Regions from separate parts of the Kitasatospora sp. NPDC051702 genome, predicted to be linked through region 2. Evidence: riboswitches for the same ligand, from Rfam matches in the RefSeq annotation. Region 2 holds a riboswitch; each other region holds the start of a gene.
What was found. A riboswitch is a leader RNA that binds a small molecule or an ion and turns the genes downstream of it on or off. The one in region 2 is predicted to bind S-adenosylmethionine.

Region 1 (5,192 bases), on a different contig from region 2:
GACGGGGGCTGAGCAGCGGCGTGTCCCTTTTCTGACGGTTCCTCGGAGGGCCCTACGACCCCCTTGCCCTGCGTGTCGTTGCACGCCCTGCAGGGCCTCCCGGGGTAGTGCGGGGGCGCCCTGTCGGCCGTACGGGTGGACCGGGCGGGTCCGGGTGACGGCGCGTCCTCCGGGCGGGTGAGCCCCGGGCGCGGCGGCTTGGGGAGGGAACGTCCGCGAGGGGGCCTCGACGGCGGGTGATCGGGAGTAGCATCCGGATCAGGCGAACGTGGTCCGGATCACACTTGAGGGAGCAGGGCCCATGGCGTACACGACCGACGAGACGCTCACCGTCCTCGTCTACAGCGACGACCGCAACACCCGCGAGCAGGTGCTGACGGCACTCGGCCGCCGGCCCGCCGAGGACCTTCCGGAACTGTCCTACCTGGAGTGCGCGACCACCCCCGCGGTGATCAAGGCCCTGGAGAAGGGCGGCGTGGACCTCTGCGTGCTGGACGGCGAGGCGGTTCCGGCCGGCGGGCTCGGGCTCGGGCGCCAGCTGAAGGACGAGATCTACGGCTGCCCGCCGGTGCTGGTGCTGATCGGCCGGCCGCAGGACTCCTGGCTGGCCGCCTGGAGCCGGGCCGACGCCGCGATCTCCCACCCGGTGGACCCGGTGGCGCTGGCCGAGGCCGTCGCCACCCTGCTGCGGGCCCGGCTGGCCAAGCGGGCCCCGGCCGGCCAGTGAGCCCGGCCGGTCTTCGGACCGGGCCGTCTCAGTACTAGAGAAGACAGCGCCGAGGGCACCCCGCCGCTCGATAGGCTGACTCCATCCGTACGGACGTCCCCCCGCCACGGGGAGACCGACAACAGCTGGAGTCAGCCATGGTGAACGTGAACCCTGCGAACGGTGGTACCGACCCCGCGCAGGTGGTCCGCACCTGGCCGGACGTCCTGGCGGCGCTGTTGAAGGGGGAGGACCTCGACCGCTCGTCCACCGCGTGGGCGATGGACCGGATCATGAGCGGCGAGGCGTCCCCCGTCCAGGTAGCCGGCTTCATGGTCGCGCTGCGGGCCAAGGGCGAGACGGTCGACGAGGTCACCGGCCTGGTCGACGCCATGTACGCGCACGCCGAGCCGCTCACCGTCCCCGGGCCGGCGGTGGACATCGTCGGCACCGGCGGTGACCGCGCCAAGACGGTCAACATCTCCACCATGTCGGCGATCGTCGCGGCCGCGGCCGGCGCCAAGGTGGTCAAGCACGGCAACCGGGCCGCCTCCTCGGCGAGCGGCTCCTCCGACGTGCTGGAGAAGCTCGGCGTCCGCCTCGACCTGCCCGCCCGGCGGGTCGCCGAGGTGGCCGAGGAGGTCGGCCTCACCTTCTGCTTCGCGGCCAAGTTCCACCCGTCGATGCGCCACGCCGCCACCGCCCGGCGCGACCTCGGCGTGCCCACCGCCTTCAACATCCTCGGCCCGCTGACCAACCCGGCCAAGGTGACCTCGCACGCGATCGGCTGCTTCGACACCCGGCTCGCCGGGCTGATCGCCGGGGTGCTCGCCCGGCGCGGCTCGACCGCCCTGGTGTTCCGCGGCGACGACGGCCTCGACGAACTGACCATCACCACCACCTCGCGGGTGTGGATCGTGCAGGGCGGCACCGTCACCGAGACCGCCTTCGACCCGCGGGACGTCGGCATCGAGCTGGTCGGCATCGAGTCGCTGCGCGGCGCGGACGCCTCCTACAACGCCGAGGTCGCGCGCCGGATGCTGGCCGGGGAGCGCGGGCCGGTGCGGGACGCCGTCCTGCTGAACACCGCGGCCGCGCTGGTCGCGCTGGACCTCGGCGAGGCGCCGCTCGCCGAGCAGCTCGCGGCCGGCATGGAGCGGGCCGCGCGGGCCATCGACTCCGGGACGGCGCAGGAGCTGCTGCGCCGCTGGTCGGAGGCGACCAGCCGGATCTGAGGCGGTCGCAGGGCCCGCGCCGGGAAGCCGGTGCGGGCCCCGGCACGTCCGGGGACGTCCGGATGGTGGACGGTCGTTTGACCACCCGGCGCGGGCCGACCTAGAGTCCTGTCCAGGTCATGAGTGACAGCGTCAAGCCCCAGCTGGCTGTCCGGCAACCCTCCGTCCGTGGCGGGGTGCCCTGGGTGAGGACCGGGTCGCTCGGCGAATCGTCCGTGCGGCAAGCGCGGACGCCGGACGACTCACACTCCCGGGGTCCCACACCCAGGAGGAGTGCATCCCCGTGTCGATCGCCACCGAAATCTGCGCCCCGCTCGCCGTCCTCGGCCACGACGTCCAGGTCCCGCTCGCCAACGGCGAGAAGGTCGGCTACGCGGCGCTCGACTACGCGGCCAGCTCCCCGGCGCTGCAGCGGGTCTGGGACGACGTCGCCGCCTACGCCCCCTACTACGGCAGCGTGCACCGCGGCGCCGGCTACCTCTCGCAGCTCTCCACCGACCTGTTCGAGCAGAGCCGCCGCACCGTCACCGAGTTCCTCGACCTGCGCGAGGGCGACCAGGTGGTCTTCACCCGCGCCACCACCGACTCGCTGAACCTGCTCGCCTCCGCCGTCCCGGCCGGCACCCGGGTGTTCGCCTTCGAGACCGAGCACCACGCCTCGCTGCTGCCCTGGGCCCACGCCGGGCTGGACGTCCGCTACCTGCGCGCCCCGCGCTCGCACGCCGAGGCCGTCGCCGCCCTCGACGCCGCGCTCGCCGACGCGCCCGAGGGCCCCAAGCTGCTCTGCGTCACCGGCGCCTCCAACGTGACCGGCGAGCTGTGGCCGGTCGCCGAGCTGACCGCGACCGCCCACCGGCACGGCGCCCGGGTGGTGCTGGACGCCGCCCAGCTGGCCCCGCACCACCGGGTCTCGGTGCGCGAGCTGGACGTCGACTGGATCGCCTTCTCCGGCCACAAGATCTACGCACCGTTCGGCGCCGGCGTGCTGGCCGGCCGGGCGGACTGGCTGGACGCGGCCGAGCCGTACCTGGCCGGCGGCGGCGCGACCCGGACGGTGGCCCGGCAGGACGACGGGTCGGTGGCCGTCCAGTGGCACACCGGCCCGGCCCGGCACGAGGCCGGCTCGCCGAACGTCATCGGCGCCTACGCCATCGCGTCCGCCTGCCGGGCGCTGACCGAGGCCGGCTTCGACGCCCTGGAGGCCCGGGAGCGGCAGCTGGTCGCCCGGCTGACGGCCGGCCTGGCGGAGATCCCGCAGGTCAAGGTGCTGAACCTGTTCGGTGCCGGCTCGGCCCGGGTGGGCGTGCTGTCCTTCGTCGTCCAGGGCTGGAACAGCTCGCACTTCTCGGCCGCGCTGTCCGCCGAGTACGGCATCGGCGTCCGCGACGGGCTGTTCTGCGCGCACCCGCTGCTGCGCACCCTGCTCGGGGACGAGGACGTCGCCCCCTCCGAGTGCGGTGCGCCGGAGCCCTCGCTGCCGGGCGAGCGAAGCCTGAACGCGATCCGGGTCAGCTTCGGGGCCGGCACGCCGGACGAGCACGTCGACCGCTTCCTGACCGCCGTCCGGGAGCTGGTCACGGACGGCGCGGCCTGGAACTACCGCAACGAGGGCGGCCGCTGCGTCGCCGACACCCGTCGGCAGGGCTGAGCGGCCCGGGAGCCGGCGGGGACTACTCGTCCAGGCCGAGCGCGAACGCCGCCTCCAGGTCGTGCTGGGAGTAGGTGCGGAAGGCGATCTGGGTCTCGGTGTGGGCCACGCCCGGGACCTTGTTCAGCCGTCCCGGGATGACCTCGGCCAGGTCGTCGTGCCGGCGCACCCGGACCATCGCCACCAGGTCGTAGCCACCGGTCACCGAGTACACCTCGCTGACGCCCTCGATGGCTGCGATGGCCTCGGCGATCTCCGGGATGCGGTCGACACTGGTCTTGATCAGGACGATGGCGGTGATCACGTTCGGCTCCTTTGTGGGGTGCCGCCAGCGTATCGGGCGTCAGCCGGGTCGTCTCGGGGGGTGGCTGACCACCGTGCAGGCGTAGAGGAAGCCCGCCGAGAAGCCGATCACGTGCACCAGGTAGGCCACCCCGGGCCCGGCCGCGTGGACCGACCACCACTGCAGCGCGAACCAGAGGCCGAGCACCAGCCAGGCCGGGAAGCGCAGCGGCAGGAACAGCAGCAGCGGGACCAGCGTCGTCACCCGGGAGCGCGGGTGGAAGCGCAGGTAGGCGCCGAGGACGGCGGAGATCGCACCGGAGGCGCCGATCAGCACCCGGGTCGAGTCCGCGGAGTGCGCCTCGGCCAGGGCGAAGCCGTACGTGGCCACGCTGCCGGCGGCCAGGTAGAAGACGGCGTACCGGGCGCGGCCGAGCCGTAGTTCGACGGTGGGGCCGAAGACGTGCAGGAAGAGCAGGTTGCCCAGCAGGTGCAGCCAGCCGGCGTGCAGGAAGAGCCCGCTGAGCACCGACAGCGCCGGGTGCTTGCCCGGGGTCGGGGCGGCCGGGCAGCCGGGGACGGGGTCGGGGGCCTCGGCCAGTTGCCCGGCGGTCAACGGGTGCCCGGTCAGCAGCTCGACCGGGACGGCGCCCCAGCGCTGCTCGTACCGCTGCTCCGCGCAGACCCGGGCCTGGCCGGTGCCGTACAGCGGGTTGAGCCCGGCGGCCGGGCCCAGCAGGAACACCAGGGTGTTGAGCGCGATCAGGGCGTAGGTGACCACCGGGGCGGGCACGGCCGGCCGGCCGTCCCGCTCGTCGGTGTGGCCCGGGGCCGTCAGCGCCATGCGGCCAAGCATCCCTCCGGCCCGGGCGGGTGACACCGCGCTGTACGGCAGGTGGCCTACTCGGGGCCCCGGACCGGGGCCGGGGCCGGGCCTGCGGCTTCGTGCAACCGGTGGCCGCGATGGTTGCCCCAGGCAATAGGCTTGGCGCGGGCATTCCCGCCTCCCGCCGCCGACGCCGGGGCTCCGGGGGGAGCGCCTAGCCCGCCCAGGGACCACCCGAGAGGACCCCCGATGACCGTCCCCGCCCTGACCGCCGAGACGCGCTGGCGCTGCACGCTGTGCGGCAACCTCACCCGCTTCGACGTGACCCGCTCCGCGCGGGTCACCGAGTTCCTGCACTTCGACCTGGCCGGCGAGTCCAAGGTCGAGGAGACCGAGGTGCTCAGCGAGACCGTCGAGTCGGTGCGCTGCCGCTGGTGCAACGCCGTCGACCAGGTCGAGCTGGTCGCCCGTCCCGGTGCCGAGGACGCGGCGGAC
Region 2 (5,192 bases):
TGGCCTCCGGCTGGAACGGCGGGGTCTACAACTGGGTGGCGCAGGGCCTCTCGAAGCCACTGGGCTTCCTGGCCGTGTGGTGCCAGTTCGCCATGACGATCTTCTACTACCCCAGCCTGCTCGCCTACGTCGCGAGCACCATCGCCTACGTGATCAACCCGAGCCTGGCCAGCAGCGGCGTCTACACCGCGATCGTCATCGTGGTGGTGTACTGGACCGGGGTCTGGGTCTCCTCGCGCGGCACCAACGCCGTTGCGGGGCTGGCCTCCTGGGGCCTGGTCATCGGCACCCTGGTCCCCGGGACGCTGCTGGTGGTGCTGGGAATGGTCTTCCTCGGGCAGGGCAACCCCTCCGCCGCGCCGATGGACGGATCGCACTTCTTCCCGCAGTGGACGGGCGTGGCCAGCCTGGTGCTGATCGTCAACAACTTCCTCAGCTACTCCGGCATGGAGATGAACGCCGTCCACGTCAACAAGCTGCGGAACCCGGCCCAGGAGTTCCCCAAGTCGATGTTCCTGGCCATGGGCATGGTGCTGCTGATCTTCATCCTGCCGGCCCTGGCGATCAGCTGGGTGATCCCCTCCGACCAGCTCAGCCTGACCGCCGGCGTCATGCAGGCCTTCGACGCCTTCTTCCAGTACTTCCACATCGGCTGGCTGGTGCCGATCGTCGCGGTCGGGCTGTGCGCCGCCTCCGTCGGCGGCATGCTCACCTGGCTGGCCGGGCCCTCCAAGGGGCTGCTGCTGATCTCGCGGCAGGAGGGCTACCTGCCGCCGTTCCTGCAGCGGCTCAACGCCCGGGGGGTCCAGCAGAACATCCTGGTCACCCAGGGCGTCGTCACCACCGCGATCGCCCTGCTGTACGCGCTGATCCCGAACGTCTCCAGCGTCTACTGGATCTTCTCGGTGATCACCACCCAGGTCTACCTGATCATGTACCTCCTGATGTTCCTGGCCGCGATCCAGCTGCGCCGCAAGCAGCCCGACCACCCGCGCGGCTACCGGGCACCGCTGCTCACCACGCTGTGCGTGGTCGGGTTCGTCGCCTCGGCGCTGGCCATGGTGATCGGCTTCGTGCCGTCCTCGCAGTTCGGCGGCGGCAGCGTCTGGTCCTACATCGGGATCGTCGCCGGCGGCCTGCTGCTGCTCGGCGTGGTGATCCCGTTCTCGTTCCTGAAGGCTCGCAAGCCGAGCTGGCGCCAACCCGACGCCGGCACCGGCGTGGGCGAGGAGGGAGTGGCATGAGCCCGACCCGGATGGCGTCCGAGCACCGCTGGATCTACATCGGCTCGATCGTGGTGCTCGTCGGCCTCGTGGTCGCCGGACTGCTGACCTACACCCAGCAGCGGGCCACCAACGAGGCCCACCGCAAGGCGAACCAGCTGAGCGACGCCCTGGTCGCCGACGGGTACCCCGCGCTCGACACCGGCAACACCGCCCTCGTGCTCGGGACCGACGGCGGCCCCGTCTGCACGGACCCCAACTCGGCCCTGAAGCAGGGCCTGTGGCGCGTCCACCTGGCCAACGGCGCCGGCGGCCCCGGCATGCGGCCGGTCGTCGTCGACGGCCGGGTCCTGCAGGCGGGCGCCGAGGTGATCAAGGTGTACTGCCCGGACAAGCTGGCGGGCTACCAGGAGCAGATCGACGCGCTCAAGACCTCGGACGTCATCAACGACTGAGTCGGCCGCCGGGGCGGGGCACCGCCGCCCCGGCGTGTGGGGGAACGGGGGAGGTTTGGCGGGCGGGCCGGGGAATCTTGTATGGTTCCTGGCGAATCATCCAGAGGGGTGGAGGGACCGGCCCTACGAAGCCCCGGCAACTCCCCGTTCGACCCGGCGTCCGAAGTACGCGCCGTGCCGTCCGGGGGCAGTGCCAACTCCGGCCTGTCGCCAACGTGGCGCGGGAAAGATGAGGAGACACGGTGCTCTCAGTGCTGTCCTTCGCCCGGGCGCTTCCCACCCCGGCCCTTTCGCGTACCCCCCTCGTGCCCGGCGCAGGCACTCCGCCGACTTCCCCGGCCCGTCCGCGCTGACCACCCCCCGCTCCCCGCGGGGAGCCCCCGTGAGCCCGCCCACCCGCCGCTCACGGGGCACGAGACTGGAGTACCCACCCATGGAGAACACGAGCGGCGTCGGCGTGCTCGACAAGGTCACCTCGATCCTCGGCACCCTGGAGGCCGGCCCCACCACCCTCGGCGGACTCGTCGCCGCCACCGGGCTGGCCAGGCCCACCGCCCACCGGCTCGCCGTCGCGCTGGAGCACCACCGCCTGGTCGGCCGGGACCTGCAGGGCCGGTTCGTCCTCGGCCCCCGGCTCGGCGAGCTCTCCTCCGCCGCCGGCGAGGACCGGCTGCTGGCCGCCGCCGGCTCCGTCCTGATCCACCTGCGCGACGTCACCGGCGAGAGCGCGCAGCTCTACCGCCGCCAGGGCGAGGTCCGGATCTGCGTGGCCGCCGCGGAGCGGCTCTCGGGCCTGCGCGACACCGTCCCCGTCGGCGTCACCCTCCCCATGAAGGCCGGCTCCGCCGCGCAGATCCTGCTCGCCTGGGAGGAGCCGGAGCGGCTCCACCGCGGCCTGCAGGGCGCCCGGTTCACCGCCACCGCCCTCAGCGGCGTGCGGCGCCGGGGCTGGGCGCAGTCCGCCGGTGAGCGCGAGCCCGGAGTCGTCTCCGTCTCCGCGCCCGTCCGGGGCCCGTCGAACCGGGTGGTGGCCGCCGTCTCCGTCTCCGGCCCGATCGAACGCCTCACCCGCCACCCCGGGACGCACGTCTCCCAGGCCGTCGTCGAGGCGGCGAACCGCCTGAGCGAGGCCCTGCGGCACGCCTGAGCGGGGGCGCGCCCGGCGGCGGTCCACGGTCCGCGAGGACCGGGGCCGCCCCCGGGGCTCTAGTAGGCTGGCCACCCCCCCCGGACCCGAGGGAGGCGCGATGCGCGTCGCACTCTTCGTCACCTGCGTCAACGACGTCCTGAACCCCGGTACGGGGCGCGCCGTCGTGACCCTGCTGGAGCGCCTCGGCGTGGACGTGGACTTCCCCGACGCCCAGACCTGCTGCGGCCAGCCGCAGTTCAACACCGGCTACCGCGCCGAGACCGTCCCGCTGGCCCGCCGTACCGCCGCCGCCTTCGCCGGCTACGACCACGTGGTGACCCCGTCCGGCTCCTGCGCGGCGATGGTCCGGGAGGGTTACCCCCGGCTCGGCGTGGACGGCCTCGGCGACCTGCCGGCCCGGGTGTACGAGCTCACCGAGTTCCTGGTCGACGTGCTGGGCGTCACCGACGTCGGCGCGTACTACCCGCACACCGTCACCTACCACCCGTCCTGCCACGGCCTGCGGACGCTCGGCCTCGGTGACCGCCCGCTGCGGCTGCTGCGCGCGGTGAGGGGCCTGACCCTGGTCGAGCTCCCCGGGGCCGAGGAGTGCTGCGGCTTCGGCGGCACGTTCGCGGTGAAGAACCCCGCCGTCTCCGCGGCCATGGGGGCGGACAAGGTCCGCAACGCCCTCGCGACCGGCGCCGACGTGCTCTGCGGGGCGGACAACTCCTGCCTGCTGCACCTCGGCGGCACGCTGCGGCGCCAGGGCTCCCCCCTGCGGACCGTCCACCTCGCCGAGATCCTCGCCGCCACCGAGGCCGACCCCGACGCCGACCCGCACCCCGCCACGGCCGCCGGGACCGGGACCGCCGCCGGGAACGCCACGGGGGCCGGGGCCGGGGCCGGGACCACGGCCGACCCGAGCGGAGCGGCGCGATGAGCGGCACCTACCTGGGCATGCCCGCCTTCCCGAAGGCCGCCGCCGTCTCCACCCGGGACACCCGGTTGCGCGCCAACCTCACCCGGGCCACGCACACCATCCGCGACAAGCGGGCCGCGGCCGTCGCCGAACTGTCCGACTGGGCGCAGCTGCGGCAGGCCGGCAAGGAGATCAAGGACCGCACCCTGCTCCGGCTCGACCACTACCTCCTCCAGGCGGAGGCCGCCGTCACCGCCGCCGGCGGCACCGTGCACTGGGCGGAGGACGCGGCCGAGGCCAACCGGATCGTCGCCGACCTCGTCAGGGCGACGGGCGAGCGGGAGGTGGTCAAGGTCAAGTCGATGGCCACCCAGGAGATCGGCCTCAACGAGGCGCTGGCCGCCGAGGACATCACCGCCTACGAGACCGATCTCGCCGAACTGATCGTGCAGTTGGGCGACGACCTGCCCTCGCACATCCTCGTCCCGGCCATCCACCGCAACCGCACCGAGATCCGCGACATCTTCCGGGAGGCGATGGGGCGCTGGGGGCGGCCCGCCCCCGAGGGGCTGACCGACCGGCCGGCGGATCTCGCGGAGGCGGCCAGACTGCACCTGCGGGAGAAGTTCCTGCGGGCCAAGGTGGCCGTCTCCGGCGCCAACTTCCTCGTCGCCGAGACCGGCAGCCTGGTCGTGGTCGAGTCGGAGGGCAACGGCCGGATGTGCCTGACCCTGCCCGAGACGCTGATCTCCGTCGTCGGCATCGAGAAGGTCGTCCCCACCTGGCGGGACCTGGAGGTGTTCCTGCAGCTGCTCCCGCGCTCCTCGACCGCCGAGCGGATGAACCCGTACACCTCGATCTGGACCGGCACCACCGAGGGCGACGGGCCGCGCGACTTCCACCTCGTCCTGCTCGACAACGGCCGCACCGACACCCTCGCCGACGAGGTCGGCCGCCAGGCCCTGCGCTGCATCCGCTGTTCGGCCTGTCTGAACGTGTGCCCGGTGTACGAGCGGGCCGGCGGCCACGCCTACGGCTCGCCCTACCCCGGCCCGATCGGCGCCATCCTCACGCCGCAACTGCGAGGGCTGCAGAGCGAGTTGGACGCATCGCTGCCGTACGCCTCCTCGCTCTGCGGGGCGTGCTACCAGGTGTGCCCGGTGGCGATCGACATCCCCGAGGTGCTGGTCCACCTCCGGGAGCGGGTGGCCGCACAGGGCCACGCGCACCGTGCCGAACGGGCCGCCGTCAGGGCGGCGACCTGGCTGCTCGACCACCCGGCCGCGTACAGTGCCGTCACCCGGGCCGCCGTGCGGACCAGGCGCCTGCACCCGCACCGGCTGCCGCTGCCCGGCCCGGTCGGGGCCTGGAGTGACAGCCGGGACCTGCCCGAGCTGCCCGACCAGACCTTCCGCGACTGGTGGAAGCAGCGCGACCGCGCGCGGGGGCACGACGGCCCGGAG
Region 3 (5,192 bases), on a different contig from region 2:
GGGCGGCGCTGACCGGCTTCCTGCGTGAGCGCGCGGCGCGGTCGGTGCTGTACGCGGGCGACGACCTCGGGGACGTGGCGGCCTTCGCGGCGGTGGAGGAGCTGCGCGGCGAGGGTCTGGCGGGCCTGCTGGTGTGCAGCGGCGCGGTGGGGGACGCGCCGGTGCGCGAACTCGCCGACCGGGCGGACCTGGTGGTCCCGGGCCCGGCCGGCGTGGTGGAGCTGCTCGAAGGGTTGGCCCTGGCGCTCACGGCGCACTGAGCCGGTCGCTCACGGCGCGTCGAGCCGGTCGCTCACAGCGCGCTGAGCTGGTCCAGGAACCACTGCTGCGGGGGGAGTGCGGTGGCCGCCGCCGCGAGGCGCTTGGTGCGGTCGGCGCGCTCCTCCTCCGCCATGGTGAGGCCCGCGTGCAGGGCGTCCGCGGTGGCGATGACGTCGTAGGGGTTCACCGTCAGGGCGTCCTCGGCGAGCTCGGCGTGCGCGCCGGCCTCGCGGGAGAGCACCAGGGCGCAGCCGTGGTCGGAGACCACCGGGACCTCCTTGGCGACCAGGTTCATGCCGTCCCGGATCGGGTTGACCAGGGCGACGTCGGCGAGCCGGTAGGCGGCCAGGGAGCGCGGGAAGTCGTCGTCGACGTGCAGGATCAGCGGCTTCCAGGTGTCGGTGGCGAACTCGGCGTCGATCTCCCCGGCGAGCCGCCGGACCTCGGCGGTGTAGGCCCGGTACTCGGCGAGGTCGGTGCGGGACGGGTAGGCGAAGGCGATGTGCACCACCCGGTCGTGCCACTCGGGGCGGGTCCGCAGCAGGTGCCGGTAGGCCTGGAGGCCGCGGACGATGTTCTTGCTCAGCTCGGTGCGGTCGACCCGGACGATGGTGCGGCGCCCGCCGACGGCCTCCCGCAGGACGGCCAGGCGCTCGTCCACGTCGGGGCGGTGGGCGCGCTCGCGCAGGAAGTCGGCGTCGGCGCCCAGCGCGTGGACGCCGAGCCGGGTGGTGCGGGTCTCCCCGGCCGAGGGCCCGGTGAGGGTGACGGTGAGGGCCTCGCGGTCGACGACGGCGCCCAGCAGCTCCTCGCAGCAGTCGGCGAAGGCGAGCGCCCAGCGCCGGGTGAGGAAGCCGGCCCGGTCGGCGCCCAGGATGCCGGTCAGGACGGCCCGGGCGACGTCGTCGGGCAGCAGCCGGTAGTAGTCCGGCGGCGCCCAGGGGGTGTGCGAGAAGTGGCCGATCCGCAGGTCGGGGCGGGCGGCGCGGAGCAGGGCCGGGGTCAGCGACAGGTGGTAGTCCTGGACGAGGACGGCGGCGCCGGGGGCCGCCTCGGCGGCGAGGGCCTCGGCGAAGGCGGTGTTGTACGCCGTGTAGGCGGCCCACTCGGTGCGGAAGTCCGCGTCGAAGGAGGGGGCGGTCGGGGTCGCGTACAGCAGGTGGTGGACGAACCAGAGGGTGGAGTTGGCGACGCCGTTGTAGGCGCGGGCGAAGGTGTCCGGGTCGATGTCGAGCATCCGGACGGCCTGTCCGCCGACGTCGTGCCCGGCGCGGTCGAGGCGGCCGTCCGGGGCCTCGGCGGCTGCTCTGCGGTCGGCCGCGCCGAGGGCGGCGCAGACCCAGACGGCGTTCGGGTCGTCGATGGCGGAGAGGCCGGAGACCAGGCCCCCGCCACCGCGCCGGAGGGTCAGCGTGCCGTCGTCAGCGGTTCCGAACGACACCGGTCCCCGGTTGGAGGCCACCAGGACGGGGGCGGTGCCGGTCGCGCTCGAACGTTCGGTCGTGAGATCGCCCATGGTTGGTACGTTGCCGTGGCCCCGGGGTGGCAAACCCCTCAGTGCCGGGTCGCGTACTCGGGCACGGTGTGCATCGGGGGGCGCTCGACGGCCGTCACCGGGTGGGTGTGGGCGGTGAACTCCCGGGTCCGCGGGTCCCGGGTGAACTGGGTCAGCAGCGGGTGGACCAGGTCGGCGGAGGCCTTCAGCCGGTGGGTGCGGTCGAGCCGTTCCAGGGCGGTGCGGTAGATGGTGGCGGCCATCCGGCCCAGCGCCTGGCCGTCCTGGTGCCGGTGGTGCCGGACCCCGACGTCCACCTGGGCGAGGGCGTCCAGTCCGACCGCCTCCAGTGCGTCCACCAGGAGTCCGAGCTCGACGCCGTAGCCGGTCGGGAACGGGAGCCGTTCGAGCAGCGAGCGGCGCGCGGCGTACTCGCCGCCCAGCGGCTGGACGAAACCGGCGAGTTCCGGCCAGTGCAGGTTCAGCAGCGGGCGGGCGACCAGTTCGGTGACCCGGCCGCCGCCGGACGGCACGACGGCGCCGCCGCCCGTGGCCGAGCCGTCGAGCGACACCTCCAGCGGGCGGTCGTACATGGCCTTGACCAGCTGGATGTCCGGTTCGGTGAGCAGCGGGCCGAGGATGCCGGAGACGAAGGCCGGGTCGAACTCGCGCAGGTCGGCGTCGACGAAGCAGACGATGTCGCCGCGGGTCACCAACAGTGAGCGCCAGAGCACCTCGCCCTTGCCGGGGACGGCCGGGATCCGCGGCAGGACGGCGTCGCGGTGCACCACCCGGGCGCCCGCCCCCGCCGCGACGGCGGCGGTGGCGTCGGTGGAGCCGGAGTCGACCACGACGAGCTCGTCGACCAGCGGGACGCGCTCCATCAGCTCGCGCCGGACGGTCCGGACGATGTCGCCGACGGTGGCCTCCTCGTCCAGGGCGGGGAGCACCACGCTGACCGTGTGACCGGTGCGGCGCTTGGCCTCCAGCAGGGTGCGCACCGGCCGGTCGGCCGCGCTCCACGAGCGGCGGCGCAGCCAGGACGCCGCCTGCGGGAGGAGCGCGGGGATCGGTTCGGCGGGCACGTGACTCTCCTCGGCGGGATCGGGTGGGACGCGTCATCTCGCGTGGCGGACGGTCCCGTTCGGCGTTGACGCCTTCGGATACAGTCTTCGTACAGCGGTCGGACCTTTGCACGCCGGGGTCACCGTTGAGCGCCACCACAATTTCACAAGCTCATCCAGAGGGACTGAGGGAACGGCCCGTTGACGTCCCGGCAACCTTCTCGCTCGGCTGTCGTCGTACAGGCCCCGGCGGGACAGGTGCCAATTCCGGCCTGTGGCGCGACCGCGCCACGGGGAAGATGAGGAGAGAGGCCTCGCCATCATGGCTATCGACACCGTCGCACCCGCATCCGTGGACCTCGGCCCCGCCGCCGCCCTGTCCTGTCGGGAGTGCGGCACCCGCTTCCCGCTCGGTCCGAGCTTCGCCTGCCTGGAGTGCTTCGGCCCGCTGGAGATCGCCTACGAGTTCGGCGGCGAGCGGGCCGAGGAGCTGCGCAAGCGGATCGAGGCCGGCCCCACCTCGATCTGGCGCTACGCCCCGCTGCTGCCGGTGCCGGCCGACGTCGCCTCGAAGCCCAACCTGAACCCCGGCTGGACCCCGCTGGTGAAGGCGGACAACCTGGGCCGCGAGCTCGGCTTCACCGCCCCGCTGCACGTCAAGGACGACTCGGGCAACCCCACCCACTCCTTCAAGGACCGGGTGGTGGCCTGCGCCATCGAGGCCGCCCGGGCCTTCGGCTACACCACGCTGTCCTGCTCGTCGACCGGCAACCTGGCCGGTGCGGTGGGTGCGGCGGCGGCCCGGGCCGGGTTCCGGTCCTGCGTGTTCATCCCGCACGACCTGGAGCAGGGCAAGGTCGTCATGGCCGGGGTGTACGGCGGCGAGCTGGTCGGCATCGAGGGCAACTACGACGACGTGAACCGCTTCTGCTCGGAGCTGATCGGCGACCCGGCCGGTGAGGGCTGGGGCTTCGTCAACGTCAACCTGCGCCCCTACTACGGGGAGGGTTCCAAGACGCTGGCGTACGAGATCTGCGAGCAGCTCGGCTGGCGGCTGCCGGAGCAGATCGTCATCCCGATCGCCTCGGGCTCCCAGCTGACCAAGATCGACAAGGGTCTGCAGGAGCTGATCAGGCTCGGCCTGGTCGAGGACCGGCCGTACAAGGTCTTCGGTGCCCAGGCGGCGGGCTGCTCGCCGGTGTCGGCCGCGTTCAAGGCCGGCCAGGACGTGATCCGGCCGGTCAAGCCGGACACCATCGCCAAGTCGCTGGCGATCGGCAACCCGGCGGACGGCCCGTACGTGCTGGACATCGCCCGGCGCACCGGCGGCGCCGTCGAGGACGTCACCGACGCCGAGGTGGTGGACGCCATCCGGCTGCTGGCCCGGACCGAGGGCATCTTCGCCGAGACCGCGGGCGGGGTCACCGTCGGCGTGCTGAAGAAGCTGGTGGAGACCGGCCAGCTCGACCCGGCCAAGGAGACCGTCGCGATCAACACCGGCGACGGCCTGAAGACCCTGGACGCCGTCGCCGGGGCCGGCATGACCGCCGTCATCCGCCCGACCCTGGCGTCCTTCCGCGACGCCGGCCTCGCGTCCGCCTGAACCACCCCCACCCGCTGGGCCGCACCCCCGCTAGGAGAGCCATGAGCGTCAACGTCCGCATCCCCACCATCCTGCGCACCTACACCGGCGGCGCCGCCGAGGTGAGCGCCGAGGGCGCCACCCTCGGCGAGGTCATCGCCGACCTGGAGAAGAACCACGCGGGCATCTCCGCCCGCATCCTGGACGACACCGGCAAGCTGCGCCGCTTCGTCAACGTCTACGTGAACGACGACGACGTGCGCTTCGCCGACGGCCTGGCGACGGAGGTCGCGGACGGGGCCGGCGTCTCGATCATCCCGGCGGTGGCCGGCGGCTGCTGAGCCGCACCCGCCCGGGCCGGCCGCCCGCGCGCACGGAATTCCGCTCTCCGTGCGCGTGGGCGGCCGTGCGCATTTCGGCGGGAATATATCCCGGTGGAGTCGGAGTAGAGTGTGGCTCGGCTGGGAAAAGGGATTCTCTTCATCCTCCCCCGCGATTCGCCGGACCGCCGTCCGGCCGTTGAGACCCGCTGGGCCCCGGCGCTGCGAAACATGTCAGGCCGATGTCAGAATTCGCGCGGTGATCTGTAGTAATTCGTCCGCTATGTCCGGCGTCAAATGCCGAGTTCATTCCGATTCCGCCCGCAGTGTCCCCTGGTGCGCACCCGGAATTCCCCGCAGTTGACCCTGTTGCAGAGGGCGTCGATCCGGATACATTCAGCGGCGGTCGACGTAGTCAGCCGCTCACAGGATGCCGTCAGGCGCCCCGGCGGAGGATTGCGGCGTGCACG

Region 1: linked by a shared signal. The riboswitch ahead of AB0N04_RS04265 (aminotransferase class V-fold PLP-dependent enzyme) and the one ahead of AB0N04_RS25990 (IclR family transcriptional regulator) in region 2 are both predicted to bind S-adenosylmethionine.
Region 3: linked by a shared signal. The riboswitch ahead of thrC (threonine synthase) and the one ahead of AB0N04_RS25990 (IclR family transcriptional regulator) in region 2 are both predicted to bind S-adenosylmethionine.

Annotation. Positions count from the first base shown of each region.
Region 1 covers NZ_JBFAZB010000003.1:163,323-168,514, forward strand. The annotation lists gene AB0N04_RS04255 (hypothetical protein) at 302-727, shown strand; gene trpD (anthranilate phosphoribosyltransferase) at 865-1,941, shown strand; SAM riboswitch class IV at 2,057-2,174, shown strand; gene AB0N04_RS04265 (aminotransferase class V-fold PLP-dependent enzyme) at 2,225-3,589, shown strand; gene AB0N04_RS04270 (Lrp/AsnC ligand binding domain-containing protein) at 3,612-3,893, opposite strand; gene AB0N04_RS04275 (rhomboid family intramembrane serine protease) at 3,933-4,715, opposite strand; gene AB0N04_RS04280 (hypothetical protein) at 4,947-5,192, shown strand, end outside.
Region 2 covers NZ_JBFAZB010000035.1:30,074-35,265, forward strand. The annotation lists gene AB0N04_RS25980 (APC family permease) at 1-1,244, shown strand, start outside; gene AB0N04_RS25985 (hypothetical protein) at 1,241-1,678, shown strand; SAM riboswitch class I at 1,772-1,914, shown strand; gene AB0N04_RS25990 (IclR family transcriptional regulator) at 2,112-2,825, shown strand; gene AB0N04_RS25995 ((Fe-S)-binding protein) at 2,926-3,750, shown strand; gene AB0N04_RS26000 (lactate utilization protein B) at 3,747-5,192, shown strand, end outside.
Region 3 covers NZ_JBFAZB010000030.1:97,736-102,927, reverse strand. The annotation lists gene otsB (trehalose-phosphatase) at 1-260, shown strand, start outside; gene AB0N04_RS24160 (trehalose-6-phosphate synthase) at 293-1,777, opposite strand; gene AB0N04_RS24155 (glucosyl-3-phosphoglycerate synthase) at 1,816-2,841, opposite strand; SAM riboswitch class I at 2,990-3,126, shown strand; gene thrC (threonine synthase) at 3,143-4,423, shown strand; gene AB0N04_RS24145 (MoaD/ThiS family protein) at 4,465-4,743, shown strand.